DNA from 2 places in the Erwinia pyrifoliae DSM 12163 genome. Region 1 is predicted to be linked to the other one. Evidence: predicted binding sites of a transcription regulator. Region 1 holds the regulator's gene; the other holds the start of a gene.
What was found. The regulator PhoB, encoded in region 1, activates phosphate uptake and scavenging genes when phosphate is short. The targets are predictions, from matches to a motif close to CTGTCATAAAACTGNCNNAT.
Positions count from the first base shown of each region.

Region 2: a site for PhoB is predicted at 3,234-3,253, ahead of glpT (glycerol-3-phosphate transporter). Genes of this name have one in related genera too.

Region 1 is NC_017390.1:2,938,512-2,947,022, reverse strand. Features, by position in the region: gene EPYR_RS13410 (CsgG/HfaB family protein) at 8-682, shown strand; gene EPYR_RS13405 (DUF4810 domain-containing protein) at 699-1,049, shown strand; gene EPYR_RS13400 (DUF799 domain-containing protein) at 1,049-1,699, shown strand; gene EPYR_RS13395 (AAA family ATPase) at 1,749-5,108, opposite strand; gene sbcD (exonuclease subunit SbcD) at 5,105-6,328, opposite strand; gene phoB (phosphate response regulator transcription factor PhoB) at 6,504-7,193, shown strand; gene phoR (phosphate regulon sensor histidine kinase PhoR) at 7,216-8,511, shown strand, end outside.
Region 2 is NC_017390.1:246,806-255,316, forward strand. Features, by position in the region: gene pldB (lysophospholipase L2) at 1-784, shown strand, start outside; gene yigL (sugar/pyridoxal phosphate phosphatase YigL) at 845-1,645, shown strand; gene glpT (glycerol-3-phosphate transporter) at 1,744-3,090, opposite strand; gene EPYR_RS01155 (YehS family protein) at 3,461-3,931, opposite strand; gene metR (HTH-type transcriptional regulator MetR) at 4,035-4,973, opposite strand; gene metE (5-methyltetrahydropteroyltriglutamate--homocysteine S-methyltransferase) at 5,124-7,397, shown strand; gene EPYR_RS01170 (dienelactone hydrolase family protein) at 7,457-8,293, opposite strand.

The sequences.
Region 1 (8,511 bases):
AAAGGAAATGAAATCCAGATATCTTGTTGCTTTAACGGTATTAAGCTCATCACTTCTCACCGGCTGTGCCACTGAATCCTCTCGTTCTGTTGCTGCGCCCCAGGTAGTGGCCGCCACCCAGCCACAATATCAAGGGGTGAAAAGCCCGATTGCCGTTGGAAAATTTGATAATCGTTCCGCCTATATGAACGGTATTTTCTCAGACGGCGTTGACCGTCTTGGTAACCAGTCGAAAACGATTCTTATCACGCATTTGCAGCAAACCGGCCGTTTTAACGTGCTTGACCGTGCCAACCTTGACGAACTGAAAGCCGAAGCGCAGTACAAAGGCCGCCAACAGTCAATTAAGGGGGCTAATTACGTGATTACTGGTGATATTTCCGAATTCGGTAGAAAAGAGGTCGGAGACCAGCAGTTATGGGGCATTCTCGGCCGTGGTAAGTCTCAGATTGCTTATGCCAAAGTAAACCTGAACGTGGTGGATGTTACCACATCAGAAGTGGTTTATTCCGTCCAGGGCGCTGGTGAATACAGCCTGTCTAACCGTGAAATTATTGGCTTTGGCGGCAGCGCCAGCTATGACTCCACGCTGAACGGTAAAGTGATAGATTTAGCCATGCGTGAAGCGGTCAATCACCTGGTGAATGGTATCGAATCTGGCACATGGCGTCCGGTTAAATAATAAACAGGAAGTAAAAATGAAAGCGATCAAAATAATTAGCGTAGCGTCAGCTGCATTGCTAATGGCCGCCTGCGCGGGTAAAAAAGAAACTACCTATTATTGGGGTGACTATCAGTCCACGCTTTACGGCTATTACCAACAGGATAAATCACCGCAGCAGCAGATAGATTCGCTGAATACCATCGTGGAACAGGCTAAGGCGAAAAGTAAGCCAGTTCCCCCTGGGCTACATGCACAGCTCGGTCTGCTATATGCTGATACCAGCCGTCCCGACCTGGCCTTTCAGCAATTTAATACTGAGAAAACACTATTCCCGGAATCTGCGGCCTATATGGATTTCCTGATGCGCAATAAGGCGAAGAAATAATGAAAATATCAACTATTGTCGCACTCGCCTCTGTACTGGTATTAAGTGGCTGCGCTAATAAAAAAGCCTCGTATGATTACAGCGCATTCCTCGCCAGCAAACCCGCCTCGATTGTCGTTTTGCCGGCGAAAAACAGCAGCCCGGATATTCATGCTGCCCACAGCCTGGTGTCCGTGGTGACCACGCCATTGGCCGAATCCGGCTACTATGTTTTCCCGGTAGCGGTGGTAGATAAAACCTTCGAGCAAAACGGCCTCTCCAGCGCGGCAGATGCACAGGCGGTCAGCAGCGCTAAACTGCACGAGATTTTTAACGCCGATGCGGCGCTGTATGTGGATGTGCATGAATACGGCACAAAATACATGCTGATTGACAGCGTGACTCGGGTGAGCGCAACGGCGCGTCTGGTTGACTTGCGTAGCGGTAAGCAGATCTGGTCCGGGGCCGGCTTTGCATCTGACGCTGATAACAACAATAGCAGCGGCGTTGTGTCGATTCTGGTGACGGCGGCGATTAAACAGATCTCCAGCAATATTACCGACAAGAGTCACGATATTGCAGTGATTACCGCAGCCAACATGCTCACCGCCGACGGCGCTGACGGCAGTATCCTGCCGGGGCCGCGTACCGGCTTAAAAACCACTAAGTAACCCGCATGCAGCTATGGGGCGACCGGTCATTGAAGAGGTCGCCCCGTGGTTAACCGCCGGGTAAATCCAGCCGGCTGTAACCCAACCCGTTAACCTTTCTTACCCTGATCTGCACCGGAATGCGCTCTTTCATTGCCTCGACGTGGCTGATTACCCCAATGGTTTTGCCGCTGGCGTTAAGCGCATCCAGCGCATCCAGCGCGCTGTCAAGGGTTTCAGCATCCAGCGTGCCGAAGCCTTCATCAAGGAACAGCGATTCAATGCGGGTTTTATGGCTGACCAAATCGGAAAGCGCCAGTGCCAGCGCCAGGCTGACAAGGAAGCTCTCGCCGCCGGACAGCGTGCGCGTATCGCGCCGGGTTTCGGCCTGCCAGGTGTCGATCACCTCTAATTCCAGCGCCTCTTGTGGTTTGCGCTGGAGCTGATAGCGATCGTGCAGGCGGCTTAGCTGGGTATTTGCCAGTGATACCAGATGATCGAGGGTTAATCCCTGGGCAAAGCGGCGGAACTTACTGCCGTTTTGGGAGCCAATCAAATCATTGAGATAGCTCCAGTCTTCCATCTGCCGTTCATTGGCGGCCACCTCCGCCAGCAGCGCCTGCTGCTGTAAGCGGCGTGTTGCATCGTATTCGAGCTGCTGGCGCAGCTGCCCCTGCTGGCTGGCCAGTTCGCGCAATTGCAGACTGAGCGCCTCCAGGCTGACCTGTAGGGTCTGCTGCTGCGCAGTCAGGTTTTCCGGTTGATCAACGTGTTTTGCAGCTTCATTAAGCCGCGACTGTAGACCAGTCAACTGTTCATTTAATGATTTATGCTGCCCGGTCAGGGTATTTATCCGATCCTGCTGCACTTGCCGCTGTTGTTGATACTGGCGCAGGGTTTGCAGATGCTTTTCCGACTCGTCGTTGAGCTGCTGGCGTAGCGAGTTTACCGTGGCATCGCCAAACAGCTGCTGGCGCTGCTGCCGGCGTTCGCTCAGCAATTGCTGCTGTTGCTGGCTGCGGGCATCCAGCGCGTTAATACGTGCCTGCTGCTGCACCCGTTCCTCTTCCAGCGCCTGCTGACGGCTGCCGAGCGCCGCCAGTTCCGGTGCCAGCGTGGCCAGCTCGCTGGCGTTCTGCTGCCACTGCCGCCACTGCTGCTCACGGATCTGTAACCAGCCTGGATAATCGCCGTCCTCCGGCAGCTTAAGCTCCAGCGGCGCGAGGCTTGCGGCCAGTTCACTGCGCAGCTGGCGTGCGCGCTGCCTGTCCTGCTCCAGCTGCTGCTGCTGTTCACTTAAATGGTGGCGTGACGTCGTCATCTCCTGCTGGCACAGGGCGGTTTGCTGTTCAAGCTGTTGCCAGGCCTGCTGCTGCTGATACCGCGCCTCCTGCTGCTGCTGGCAGTGGCGCATCGCCTGCTCCAGCCGGTTCAGCTGCTGCTGAAGTTCGCTTTCCTGCTGCTCCTGCTGCGCCAGCCAGTCGTGGGCCTGCTGATGTTGATCGGCGGTGAATTCCAGCGCCAGCGCGGAGGCGGCGCTGTGCCACTGCTGTTCCAGCTCCGTTGCCTGACGGGCAAGGTCGGCGTCATCCTGCTGCTGGCGCTGCTGCTGTTCCTGCTGCTGCTTTAACTGTGCGCCACAGGCGCTGCTCTGTTCGCCGAGCACCCGGACGTCTTCTTTCAGGCCGTTGAGCCGTCGCTGATTTTCCGATAGCTCCAGCGCCTGATATGCGGCAATCGCCGGATGGTTTTCTGACCCGCACAGCGGGCAGGGCTGGCCCGGTTCCAGCAGGGCGCGCTGCTGTTCCAGGTCAGCAATGCGCTGCTCCAGCCGGCAGCGTTTGTCCAGGTCCTGCTCATGCTGGCGTTTCTCTGCCCAGCGGCTGCGCAGGGTTTGTAACTGCTCACTACTTTGTTGTATCTGTTGCGCTAACGCCTGCTGCTCCCGCTTTAGCCGACTGCGGCGTTCACCGAGCTGCCGCCACTGCGGCAGCAGCGTAGCCAGCAGCTGGCGTTGCGGGCGCAGACGGCTAAACTGCTCCAGCGCGTTGCGCAGACTTTCCTGCGGGTGCTGCTGTTGTAACGGGGCCAGCGCCTGCTGCGCCTGGTTCAGGCTGTGCTGCGCCGCATCAAGCTGCTGCTGCAGTGGCACCGCCTGCTGGATAAGCTGCCGGTGAGCCAGCTCCTGCTGCTGCAGCGTTTGCTGTTGAACCTTTAGCCGCTGGCTTAGCGCTGAAAGTGACTGCTCACTTTGCTGCTGCTGGCTGAAACGTTCACGCCACAGGGGTAAATACTCACCGTAGTGAGAAAAATGGGGATGCGCTTCGTGCCACTGGTTCAGCCGCTGCTGCTGCGCCTGCTTATCCTGCTGGATCTGCTGGTTTTTAGCGCTCTCCGTCAGGCGCGCTGTCAGCAATTGTTGGTGCTCACTTCGCTCGCGGGCCAGCTGCTCAGACTGTTCTTGCAGCGTGGCGAGCTGGTGATCCAGAGGGATGACCTGTTCGGCGATCAGCGTTTCCTGCTGCTGGCGATGCAGCTGATGATCCTCATGGTTCTTCAGCGCCTGCTGTTGCTCAAGGTCTGCCGCGCCAAGCTGCCGCTTTGCCTGCTCTATCTGTTCATCGAGCTGCTGGCGCTGGCGGGAAAGCTGCTGCTGCTCCTGCTGTAACCTTTCCAGCTGTTGCAGCTGCTGTAACGCCTGCTGCTGGCTGTGCTGTTGTGAAGTGAGTACCTGCTCATCGCTTATCAGCTGTGTCTGCTGGTCAGCCAGGGTTTGCTGCTGCTCCGCATCCAGCAGATCCATCGCCGCTGCCTGCGCGCGCAGCCCGTCCAGCGCCGCCTTTGCCTCTTTATGGCGCTCAAATACCGCTGATGACAGGCGGCCATAAATTTCGGTGCCGGTCAGCTCTTCCAGCAGCTCGGCGCGTTCGCTCGCTTTGGCATTAAGAAAGGCGGCAAACTGTCCCTGGGACAGCATCATTGACTTGGTAAAGCGCTCGAAATCCAGCCCGGTCAGGCTGGTGATCATATCCTGCTTCTCTTTCGCCTTATCGGCGACGATATGGTTATCCTTGCAGCGCGCCAGTTCGACGCGCGGTGCCTGCAGATTGCCATCGGCGGCAGCGCGCGCACGGTTCTGACTCCAGAAGGCGCGCCAGGCAACGCCTTTCACCTCGAATTCCACCTCGGCGAGGCATTCTGCGCTATCGCGCGTCATCAGGTCGTTCTGTGTACTGGTAATTCCCCCCAGGCGCGGGGTCTTGTGATAAAGCGCAAGACAGATGGCATCAAGCAGGGTGGTTTTCCCCGCACCCGTTGGCCCGGTAATGGCGAACAGGCCGTTGCTGGCAAAGGGTTCTGCCGTAAAATCGATTTTCCACTCGCCCTTCAGCGAGTTGAGGTTTTTAAAACGCAGGGTGAGAATTTTCATAATGGCTGCTCCTCATGGCGCACCGCTTCCAGCGTCTGGGCAAACAGCGCACTGATGCGTTCCGGGCGCTCGGGCTGATTTGGTGCCGATGCCAGCCGCCGCGCAAACACCTCCTCAACGCTCAGTTCACTCAGCGTTTCATTCTGCTGGCGCGCTATCACCTGTTCCCGCTGTTCGCGGCTGCGGCGCAGCAGCACCACCTCAACCGGCAGCGCGGCGGTCAGTTCCTCAATGCGGCGCTGTGGTTCGCTGAGGTAAGCGTCGGTGACGATTTCAATATCCAGCCAGATGGTTTTGCCCCGTGCATCCGGTTTTAGCTGCGCCAGCTGCCGTTCTATCTGCTCCAGGGAGCCTTTGATCATCTGCATCGGCTGAAACAGCGGGATTGGCAGCTCGGTCACCCCGGCGAGCTTGCCGGCATGGAAATCAACCCGCATCACGCTTTTGGCCTTGCCCAGCTCGTCAAAACTGAGCGGGATCGGCGAGCCGCTGTAGCGAATATGGTCGCTGTCGGCAATGCGCTGGGCGCGGTGAATATGGCCGAGGGCGATGTAATCCGCCGGGGGAAAGCCGTCGGCCGGGAAAGCGTCCAGCGTGCCGATATAGATATCGCGCACCGCATCGCTTTTGGTGACGCCCATGGTGGTCAGATGACCGGTGGCGATAATCGGTAGCGGCAAACCCAGCGCATCACGCTGCGCCAGCGCTTCCTGCCAGCAGCGCTGATAGTGATCGCTGATGGCTTCCAGCAGGCTTTGCTGTTTTTCGCGCCCCGACTGCCCGCTCTGGCTGCGCAGGATATCGCGCGGGCGTAAGAACGGAATGGCGCACAGCAGAGCGCCCGGCTGCCCGTCGCGGCGGTTCAGCACCAGCACCTGCTGACGGATATCCTCATCGACGGCGGCGATCACCCGGGTATTCAGGCAGGCCAGCAGCTCACGCGATTCATTGAGCATGGCGACCGAATCGTGATTGCCGCCCAGCACCACCAGCTGACAGCCGGTTGTTTGCAGCTTTACCACAAAGCGGTTGTAGAGCTGGCGTGCGTAACTCGGCGGGGAGCCGTTATCGAAGATATCACCGGCGACGATAATCGCATCGGCCTGCTGCGTTTCCGCCTGTTCCAGCAGCCAGTCAAGAAAAGCCTGGTGCTCGGCCGCCCGGCTTTTGGTGTAGAAAAACTGGCCGAGATGCCAGTCGGCAGTATGAATGATGCGCATGGTGATCCCCCGGAGGCAGAAACGCGAAGCGATGATTATAAACATAAAGCCGTACGGATATTTAATTCGTTTCATCTCCCTTTTTGCAGGTGCTTTTTTCATAAAAGTGTCATAAAACTGACGCATACTGATGTCGCCTATCCCGTGACAACCGGTCACCGCAGCAGGAGCAATAATGGTAAAGCGCATTCTTGTGGTTGAAGATGAAGCCCCAATCCGTGAGATGTTGTGTTTCGTTCTGGAACAAAATGATTATCAACCGATAGAAGCTGCGGATTATGACCGCGCGGTTAATTTGTTGATTGAACCCTGGCCAGATTTGATTCTGCTGGACTGGATGCTGCCCGGTGGTTCCGGAATTCAGTTTATTAAACATCTTAAGCGTGAGGCGATGACGCGCGATATCCCGGTGGTGATGCTGACCGCGCGTGGCGAAGAAGAAGATCGCGTGCGTGGGTTAGAAGCCGGCGCTGATGATTACATCACCAAACCTTTCTCACCGAAGGAGCTGGTGGCACGGATTAAAGCCGTGATGCGGCGCATTTCGCCGATGGCGGTGGAAGAGGTGATTGAAATGCAGGGGCTGACTCTCGATCCGTCTTCACACCGCGTGATGTCAGGCAACCAGCCGCTGGATATGGGGCCAACCGAATATAAACTGCTGCACTTCTTTATGACGCATACGGAGCGCGTCTACAGCCGTGAGCAGTTGCTAAACCATGTCTGGGGAACTAACGTGTATGTCGAAGACCGCACCGTCGACGTTCATATTCGCCGTCTGCGTAAAGCGCTGGAACTGAACGGGCACGATCGTATGGTACAGACGGTTCGCGGAACAGGTTATCGTTTCTCTGCACGTTATTGATCGCTCGCACGGAGTCTGAATCGTGTTGGAACGCCTCTCCTGGAAGAGATTACTGTTAGAGCTGCTGCTTGCCGGCCTGCCTGCGCTGATTACCGGACTCATCGCGGGCGGTTTGCCCTGGCTGTTGCTGGCTTCCGCGCTCTGCGTGCTGGTTTTTCACTTCAACAATCTTCTGCGCCTGTCGCACTGGCTGTGGGTGGATCGCAGTATGAACCCGCCCAGCGGACGTGGCAGTTGGGAACCTTTGTTCTACGGCCTGTATCAAATGCAGGCGCGCAACCGTCGCCGCCGCCGGGAACTTGGCCATCTGATTAAGCGATTTCGCAGCGGGGCTGAATCGCTGCCGGATGCGCTGGTGTTGACCACCGACGAGGGCACGATTTTCTGGTGTAACGGGCTGGCCCAGCAGAGTTTGGGGCTGCGCTGGCCGGAAGATAATGGCCAGAATATCCTTAACCTGCTGCGCTACCCGGAATTTACCCGCTATCTGCGCCAGCGGGATTTCGCGCTTCCGCTGACGCTGGTATTGAACAGCCAGCGCCATCTGGAGTTCCGCATCATGCCTTACAGTGAAGGACAGTGGCTGCTGGTGGCGCGCGATGTAACGCAAATGCACCAGCTGGAAGGGGCGCGGCGCAACTTCTTTGCCAACGTGAGCCACGAACTGCGCACGCCATTAACGGTGTTGCAGGGTTACCTGGAGATGATGAATGATCCGGTGCTGGAAGGGCGTCTGCGTGATAAAGCGCTGCAAACCATGCAGGAACAGGCGAAACGCATGGATAGCCTGGTGGGTCAGCTGCTGACGCTGTCGCGCATTGAGGCGGCACCGTCGCCCGACCTGCAGGAAATCGTCGATGTGCCCGCGATGCTGCGGGGACTGCAGCGTGAAGCGGAAACGCTCAGTCAGGGGCGTCAGCAGATCCAGTTCGACAGCGACCCGAATTTACGCGTATATGGCAATGACGAACAGCTGCGCAGCGCCATGTCCAATCTGGTTTATAATGCGGTCAATCACACGCCCGACGGCACCCGGATTGTGGTCAGCTGGCAACGCAACGACCGGGGAGCCGAGTTTAAGGTCGAAGATAACGGCCCCGGCATCGCGCCAGAACACTTACCGCGTCTGACTGAACGTTTCTATCGCGTTGACCAGGCACGCTCCAGGCAGACCGGGGGAAGCGGGCTGGGGCTGGCTATCGTCAAACATGCGCTCAGCCACCATAATACGCGGCTGAATATCAGCAGCTTGCCCGCAGCGGAAACCTGCTTCAGTTTTCAGCTGCCGCTCAGGGTGGTGGCTGGTGCTGAACCGGGC
Region 2 (8,511 bases), 1.3 Mb from region 1:
CCCGGAGCTGGCCTACGACCTGTTCCATAGTGGATATGACATTTTCATTATCGATCATCGCGGGCAGGGGCGATCGGGCAGGCTGCTGAAGGATTCACATCGTGGGCACGTCGTGGCGTTCGAAGACTACGTTGACGATCTGGAAACGCTGTTTTTACAACAGATCGTCACGCGTGACTATCGCCATCGCTACGCGCTGGCGCATTCGATGGGCGGGGCGATCCTCGCCCTGATGCTGGTACGACAGCCAGCGGCCTTTGCTGCGGTGGCGCTGGCTTCGCCGATGTTTGGTCTTTTTCTACCGATGCCTTTATGGATGGCGCGCCGCATTCTCAACTGGGCGGAAAAGCGCCCAACGGTGCGCGATGATTATGCGCTGGGAACCGGCAAGTGGCGTGCGCGCCCGTTTGCGGTAAACGATCTGACGCACAGCCGCGAACGCTATCGCCGCAATGTGCGCTTTTATGCCGACGATCCCGGCATCCGCGTTGGTGGCCCGACCTATCACTGGGTGCGCGAAGGCGTGCGCGCCGGGCAAAGCGTTTTGCGCCAGGCTGAACAGATCGCCACCCCGCTGCTGCTGCTACAGGCCGCCGACGATAAGGTCGTCGACAACCGCGCTCAGGATCTGTTCTGCCAGACGATGCTGGCGGCGGGTCGGCCCTGTGAGGGTGGCAAGCCGATGATTATTGAGGGTGCGCATCATGAGATCCTGTTTGAGAAGGATCGGATGCGCGCAGTGGCGCTTGAAGCCGTCCTCGCCTTTTTTGCCCGCCATGCCTGAATGGCCAGAATTAAGTGATTGGTGGGCGCTTCCCGCCAGCCAACATTAACCAGAGGTGTTATGTACCGTATTGTTGCTTCAGACCTGGACGGCACGCTGCTGCTGCCAAACCACACGCTTTCCCCCTACGCCCGCGAAACGCTGCAGCTGCTGACCGCTAAAGGTTTTCATTTTATCTTCGCCACCGGACGTCACTATATTGACGTGGCGCAGATGCGCGACAGCCTCGGCATTGACGCCTGGATGATCACCTCTAACGGCGCGCGCGTGCACAACACCGCCGGTGAGCGGGTGTTCAGCCATAATCTTGACGAAGATATCGCGCACGAGCTGTTTACCATGCAGCATCATCATGCAGATATTTACACCAATGTTTACCGGGATGAAGAGTGGTTCCTCAACCGCCATCGCCCCGATGAAATGGATTTCTTCCAGGAGTCTGACTTCGCCTACCAGATTTATCAGCCGGGGCAGCTGGCCGCCGATGGCATCAGCAAAGTCTTTTTCACCTGCGCCATTCCTGAACTGCTCATGCCGCTGGAGCAGGCGCTGTTAGCGCGCTGGGGCGATCGGGTAAACGTCAGCTTCTCGCTGCCAACCTGTCTGGAAGTGATGGCAGGTGGCGTATCAAAAGGCCACGCGCTGGATGCGGTAGCAAAATCCCTGGGTTATTCGCTGCGCGAGTGCATCGCTTTTGGTGACGGTATGAACGACAAAGAGATGCTGAGTATGGCGGGCAAAGGTTACATCATGAGTAACGCTCATCAGCGGCTGAAGGATGTACTGCCAGAACTGGAGGTGATTGGTTCAAATGGCGAACAGGCGGTGCCGCACACTCTGCGCCGACTGTTTGACGTTTAAGAAAATCGGTAAGTGCTCTGTACCGACGAGTGACGTCTGCCGCCGGCCTGACAACCGGATTTAACAGGCAGAGAGTTTATTCTATGCCTGTTGTCGCGTTAAATTGCGCGGAGATGCTCCTTGTGTTTCTTCTCACTGAGCATGGTGAGAATGAGCAAAATAACCGCCAGCACACAGCCACCGACCATAATGATAAAACCGCCATTCCAGCCGAAGCCGTCGACGGTGTAACCGACGATGGCGCTGGCGGCGACTGAACCGCCCAGATAGCCAAACAGCCCGGTGAACCCCGCCGCAGTGCCCGCCGCCTTCTTTGGCGCCAGCTCCAATGCATGCAGGCCGATCAGCATCACCGGCCCATAAATCAGAAAGCCGATAATCATCATGCAGGCCATGTCCACGCCCGGGTTTCCGGCCGGATTCATCCAGTACACCACGGTGGCGATGGTCACCAGCACCATAAAGAACACCCCGGTCGCGCCACGATTGCTTTTAAATACCTTGTCCGACATCCAGCCGCATAGCAGGGTGCCGGGAATACCGGCGTATTCATAGAAAAAGTAAGCCCATGAAGATTTATCAAGGGTGAAGTGTTTCACCTCTTTCAGGTAGGTCGGCGACCAGTCGAGGATGCCGTAACGCAACAGATAGATAAACACGTTGGCCAGCGCGATATACCACAGCAGCTTGTTGGGCAGGATGTACTGCTTAAAAATCTGCTTAGCGGTAAGCTCTTCTTCATGCTTTTCGTCGTAATCAGGCGGATAGTCATTTTTGTACTCCTCAATCGGCGGCAGGCCGCATGATTGCGGGGTATCACGCATCAGCGCAAAGGCGAAAATGGCCACCACGATAGCGCCAAAGGCAGGCATATACAGCGCGGCTTTCCAGTCGTTGAACCAGGCCATGCCCAGCAGGAACAGTAACGGAGGAATACCGCCGCCAACGTTATGCGCACAGTTCCATACTGATACGATGCGGCCGCGCTCTTTCTGTGACCACCAGTGCACCATGGTGCGCCCACAGGGGGGCCAGCCCATGCCCTGAAACCAGCCGCACAGAAACAGCATCACGAACATCACCATAATGCTCGATGTTGCCCAAGGCACGAAGCCCATAAACAGCATTACCACGGCGGCAAGGATCAGTCCGGCAGGTAAAAATACGCGTGGGTTGGAACGGTCAGAAACCGAGCCCATAATAAATTTAGAGAATCCGTAGGCGACAGAAATACCCGAGAGCGCAAAGCCGAGGTCACCGCGTGAAAAACCCTGTTCAATCAGGTAAGGCATCGCCAGCGCGAAATTTTTACGCACCAGATAGTAGGCGGCATAACCGAAGAAGATGCCCAGAAAGATCTGCCAGCGCAGCTTGCGGTAGAGCGGGTCGACGCGGGAGCCATCAACGCGGGGTTGATGCGCGGCGGGTTTGAATATGCTTAACATTTAAGCCTCCCGAGGCTCAGAGACTGACATTCCTGGTGAAATGTGGCGCAGAGGAACAACATGCTGCCGTGAGGGGCCATCATGTTTCATTCCGCGCACAGACCAGGGAGTACCAGGGAATTTGACTGTGAAGAAGGGCGCAAATGTTACATTTTTATGACACTATCTGTGTCATTAAAAGGCCGCATATCGTCTTGATTGAATGCTGTTTTGTGATTTTTGTCACGATAATTGCGCGGGCAAACTTTATGGTTTCGTTTGATGAGTGGTTTTGTTCTAAAAGGAATGCTTTGCAGGCAGGGAGTTTGTGTGGACAAGCGAAAATGATTAACGCCATACGATGACGTTAATCAGTGACAGAATATTGCGCTTATTTTTTAGCCGGGCGGATTTTCATCGTCAGGCCTTTAAGGAAATTACGCAGGATCTGATCGCCGCATTCACGGTAGTTTTTGTGTCCTGGCTTGCGGAAGATCGCCCCAATTTCTGACTGACCTACCGCAAAATCAGCGCTTTTTAACAGCTCGATGATATCAGTGGTTTTCAGATTGAACGCCACGCGCAGTTTTTTCATCATGATGTTATTGGTCATTTTGCGCTCGATGGAAGGGGCGGGTGCGTCCTCGCTTCTGCCACGGCGCTCAAAAATCAGGCCATTAAGAAAGTAACCCATGATGACATCGGGGCAGGGGCGATAGTCTGGCTCATCCTCTTTTTTCAGGAAGCTGTGCACTTCGGCTTCGGTGACTTCGCTCTCTGCCAGCGCCAGAATGCTTACAACTTTCGCATCGCTTAAATTCAGCATGTATCGCACGCTGCGCAGGACGTCATTATTGGTCATAAAAACTCTCTTCAGTGAAACTGTTGCAGTGCGCGCAGTATACCCCTTCATTCCCGAAGCTGCATCCCGGTAAACAGCCGCCAGCTAAATGCCGACGGTTGACTCAGACACGGTGATCAGAAGGGAGGGGCGTTCCGGGACGTGACGCATTGCGTACCCGTGGTAAATTATCGCATGCGTGCTGACGCGCGGATCGGGTAAACGCCTCAATGACAGGTTGACGTTGTTCACCGTCGCGAACTGCGGCATACAGCCGGCTCCACAGGCCATCGCCCAGCGCTTTAGTGACCACCAGGCCCTGGTGTTCAAAACTTTCCACCACCCAGTGAGGCAGGGCAGCGATACCCATTCCGGCTGAAACCATCTGAATTAACAGCAGGGTATTATCCACGCTTTTCAGCGCCGGACTGACGCCTGCAGGCTGTAGGAAATGACGCCAGATATCCAGGCGCTGACGCTGCACCGGGTAGATCATCAGCACTTCGCTGGCGAGATCTTCCGGAGAGATCGTCGCCTTTTGCGCCAGAGGATGGTCGGGAGCCAAGACCAGACGCACTTCAAAATCGAACATCGGCGAATAGAACAGCCCACTGCGCGGCAGAATATCGGATGTCAGAACGACGTCCAGCTCGCCCTGTTGCAAGGCTGGCTGCGGGTCAAAGGTGACGCCGGATTTAAAGTCCATCACCACCTGTGGCCAGCTTTGACGGAATTCGTTGAGCGCCGGAGTCAGCCACTGAATACAGCTGTGGCATTCAATGGCGAGACGCAGCGTGGTTTGATGCGGTTCGTGGCAGGCCTGTAACGCCTGCTGTATCTGTGGCAATACCTGCTCAGCCAGCTGTAGCAGGACTTCCCCTTGTGGCGTTAAACGCAGCGGCTGGCTTTTACGCACAAACAGTCGGAAACCCAGACGTTGTTCCAGGTCGCTGAACTGATGTGACAACGCCGACTGCGTTTGGTGAAGCTGGGCGGCAGCGGCGGCCAGCGAGCCGGTATTTTGCAGAGCCTGAAGCGTTCGCAGGTGTTTGAGTTCGATCATGAGAGTCCTTCACATCGACAGTGAATATTTTGCGCTTGTGGTTAATACAGTACCTGCGGATTATAGCGGTGTAAACATCTGGACGTCCAAATGAATATCGAGCGAATCAGGACGTGTTCAGCTAACGATTAATTTAAAGAGGCACAACTGATGACTATTCTGAACCATACTCTCGGCTTCCCCCGTGTCGGCCTGCAGCGCGAACTGAAAAAAGCGCAGGAAAGCTACTGGGCGGGTAACAGCACTCAGGAAGAACTGCTGGCAGTAGGACGTGAGCTGCGCGCCCGTCACTGGCAGCAGCAGCAAGGCGCTGGCGTGAATCTGCTGCCGGTAGGTGACTTTGCCTGGTACGACCACGTACTGACCACCAGCCTGCTGCTGGGTAACGTTCCGGCACGTCACCAGAACAAAGATGGTTCAGTTGACCTTGATACCCTTTTCCGCTTAGGCCGTGGCCGCGCACCGAGCGGTGAACCCGCCGCTGCGGCAGAAATGACCAAATGGTTTAACACCAACTATCACTACATGGTGCCGGAGTTTGTGCAGGGCCAGCAGTTTAAACTGACCTGGACTCAGCTGCTGGATGAAGTCGACGAAGCGCTGGCGCTGGGCCATAAAGTGAAACCCGTGCTGCTTGGCCCGGTGACCTATCTGTGGCTGGGTAAAGTGAAGGGCGACCAGTTTGACCGCCTTAGCCTGCTGCAAGATATTCTGCCGGTCTACCAGCAGGTGCTGGCGGAACTGGCTAAGCGCGATATCGAATGGGTGCAGATTGACGAGCCGGCGCTGGCGCTGGAACTGCCTGCCGAATGGCTGGCTGCCTTTAAACCTGCTTATGACGCGCTTCAGGGGGAGACTAAACTGTTGTTGACCACCTACTTTGACAGCATTGGCCAGAACCTTGATACCATCAGCGCGCTGCCGGTGCAGGGGCTGCATGTTGACCTGGTGCACGGTAAAGATGATATCAGCCTGCTGAACGGCAAAGTGCCGGCAGACTGGCTGCTGTCCGTTGGTGTGATTAACGGCCGTAACGTCTGGCGTGCGGATCTCAGCAGCTGGTTTGAACGCCTGCAGCCGCTGGTTGCACAGCGTAAACAGCTGTGGATTGGTTCTTCCTGCTCACTGCTACACAGCCCGATTGACCTGAGCGTGGAAACCCGCCTGGATGAAGAAGTGAAGAGCTGGTTTGCCTTCGCCCTGCAGAAGTGTTCTGAGCTGGCCCTGTTGAGCAACGCGCTGAACAATAATGACCCGGCTTCACTGGAAGCATGGAGTGCGCCAGTTCGCGCCCGTCAGCACTCTACCCGCGTGCATAATGCCGCCGTAGGCCAGCGCCTGGCGGCGATTTCACCGCAGGACAGTCTGCGTAAGAACAGCTATCAGGTACGTGCTGAAGCTCAGCGTCAGCGCTTCCAGCTACCGGCGTGGCCAACCACCACCATCGGCTCTTTCCCACAAACCACTGAAATTCGTGGGCTGCGCCTCGACTTCAAACAGGGCCGTCTGGACGGCACCCGCTACCGTACCGGCATCGCGGAGCACATCAAGCAGGCTATCGTCGAGCAGGAGCGCTTAGGGCTGGACGTGCTGGTGCACGGCGAAGCGGAGCGTAACGACATGGTGGAATACTTCGGCGAACACCTTGACGGCTTCATCTTTACGCAGAATGGCTGGGTACAGAGCTACGGTTCACGCTGTGTGAAACCACCCGTCATCATCGGTGATGTCAGCCGCCCGGAAGCCATCACCGTTGAATGGGCGAAATATGCTCAGTCACTGACCGACAAGCCGGTAAAAGGCATGCTCACCGGTCCGGTAACCATCCTGTGTTGGTCATTCCCGCGTGAAGATGTGTCGCGTGAAACCATCGCCAAACAGATTGCGCTGGCGCTGCGTGATGAAGTGGAAGACCTGGAAAAAGCGGGCATTGGCATCATTCAGATTGATGAACCTGCTCTGCGTGAAGGGCTGCCGCTGCATCAGTCCGACTGGGCGGCTTATCTGGAGTGGGCGGTAGATGCCTTCCGTCTCAATGCCGCCGTTGCGCAGGACGACACCCAGATCCACACCCACATGTGTTACTGCGAGTTCAACGACATCATGGATTCGATTGCCGCGCTGGATGCGGATGTTATCACCATCGAAACCTCACGTTCTGATATGGAACTGCTGGAGTCGTTTGAAGAGTTCGAGTATCCGAACGAGATCGGTCCGGGCGTTTACGATATTCACTCGCCAAACGTGCCAAGCGTTGAGTGGATGGAAGAACTGCTGCTTAAAGCGGCACAGCGCATCCCTACTGAGCGTCTGTGGGTTAACCCGGACTGTGGCCTGAAAACGCGTGGCTGGACGGAAACTCGCCAGGCGCTGGCAAACATGGTGAAAGCGGCGCAAAACCTGAGAAATGCACAAGAAGCTTAAATATCTGTGTTGTTGTGTTTTGATGTAACGACTATTTGGGGCGCTTAGCGCCCCTTTTTTTATGCTTCCGACGTCACGCCATACTGCCTGAACCATGCCAGCATTCGCTGCCAGCCATCCTTAGCGGACCCGGCCTCATAGCTTGGGCGGTAGTCAGCGTTAAAAGCGTGTCCGGCATCGGGATAGACAATAATCTCGGCGTTGGCATTGGCGGCACGCAGCGCATGGCGCATGGTTTCGACGCTGTCTGGAGGGATGCCATCGTCTTTACCGCCGTAAAGCCCCAACACGGGCGCATCCAGATCCACCGCAACATCCACCGGCTGTTTTGGCTGCTTCATCGTCTTATCCCCCACCAGCTTGCCATACCAAGCAACGGCGGCTTTCAGCTGCGGATTATGCGCGGCATAAAGCCAGGTAATGCGCCCACCCCAGCAAAAACCGGTCACCGCCAAACGGCGTATATCACCGCCGTGGCGTGAAGCCCAGTTAGCCACATGATCGAGGTCGGCCAGCACCTGGCTGTCAGGGATCTTACTCACCAGCTCTTTGAACAACGTGGGGATATCGGTGTAATCAGCGGGATCGCCCTGACGAAAATAGAGTTCGGGTGCGACCGCCAGGTAACCTTCCAGCGCCAGTCGACGACAGATATCGCGAATATGTTCGTGAACGCCAAAAATTTCCTGTACCACCAATACCACCGGCAAAGGGCCGTGTGCATGGCGTGGTTTGGCGTGGAACGCGGGCATATTTTCGCCCTGAGTTGGGATGGAGGTCTCACCACTGAGAATGTCGGCGCTGTCGGTAATAATCGTGCTGGCAGCGGCAGGAACGACCGCCGGCGCGAAGCCTTTGTTGCTCAATTTTTGCGTCATGTTATCTTCGGTTTTCATGGTCATCTCCGTGCAGGCGCTACATGTTGTCAGCTAACTATAGTCAGGAATGCGTTGAGATTAGCGATCGAATCAGAGTAACTCTTTATCACCAGATACAGCTTGTCTACAGCACCAGATGAGCGAAAATGGCCATAACTGATGGTTAAATGGGATTTGGATCACCTTTTAAAGTTCGGATGATGCAATTTTCATTTTGATTAAGGATGTTCGTCACA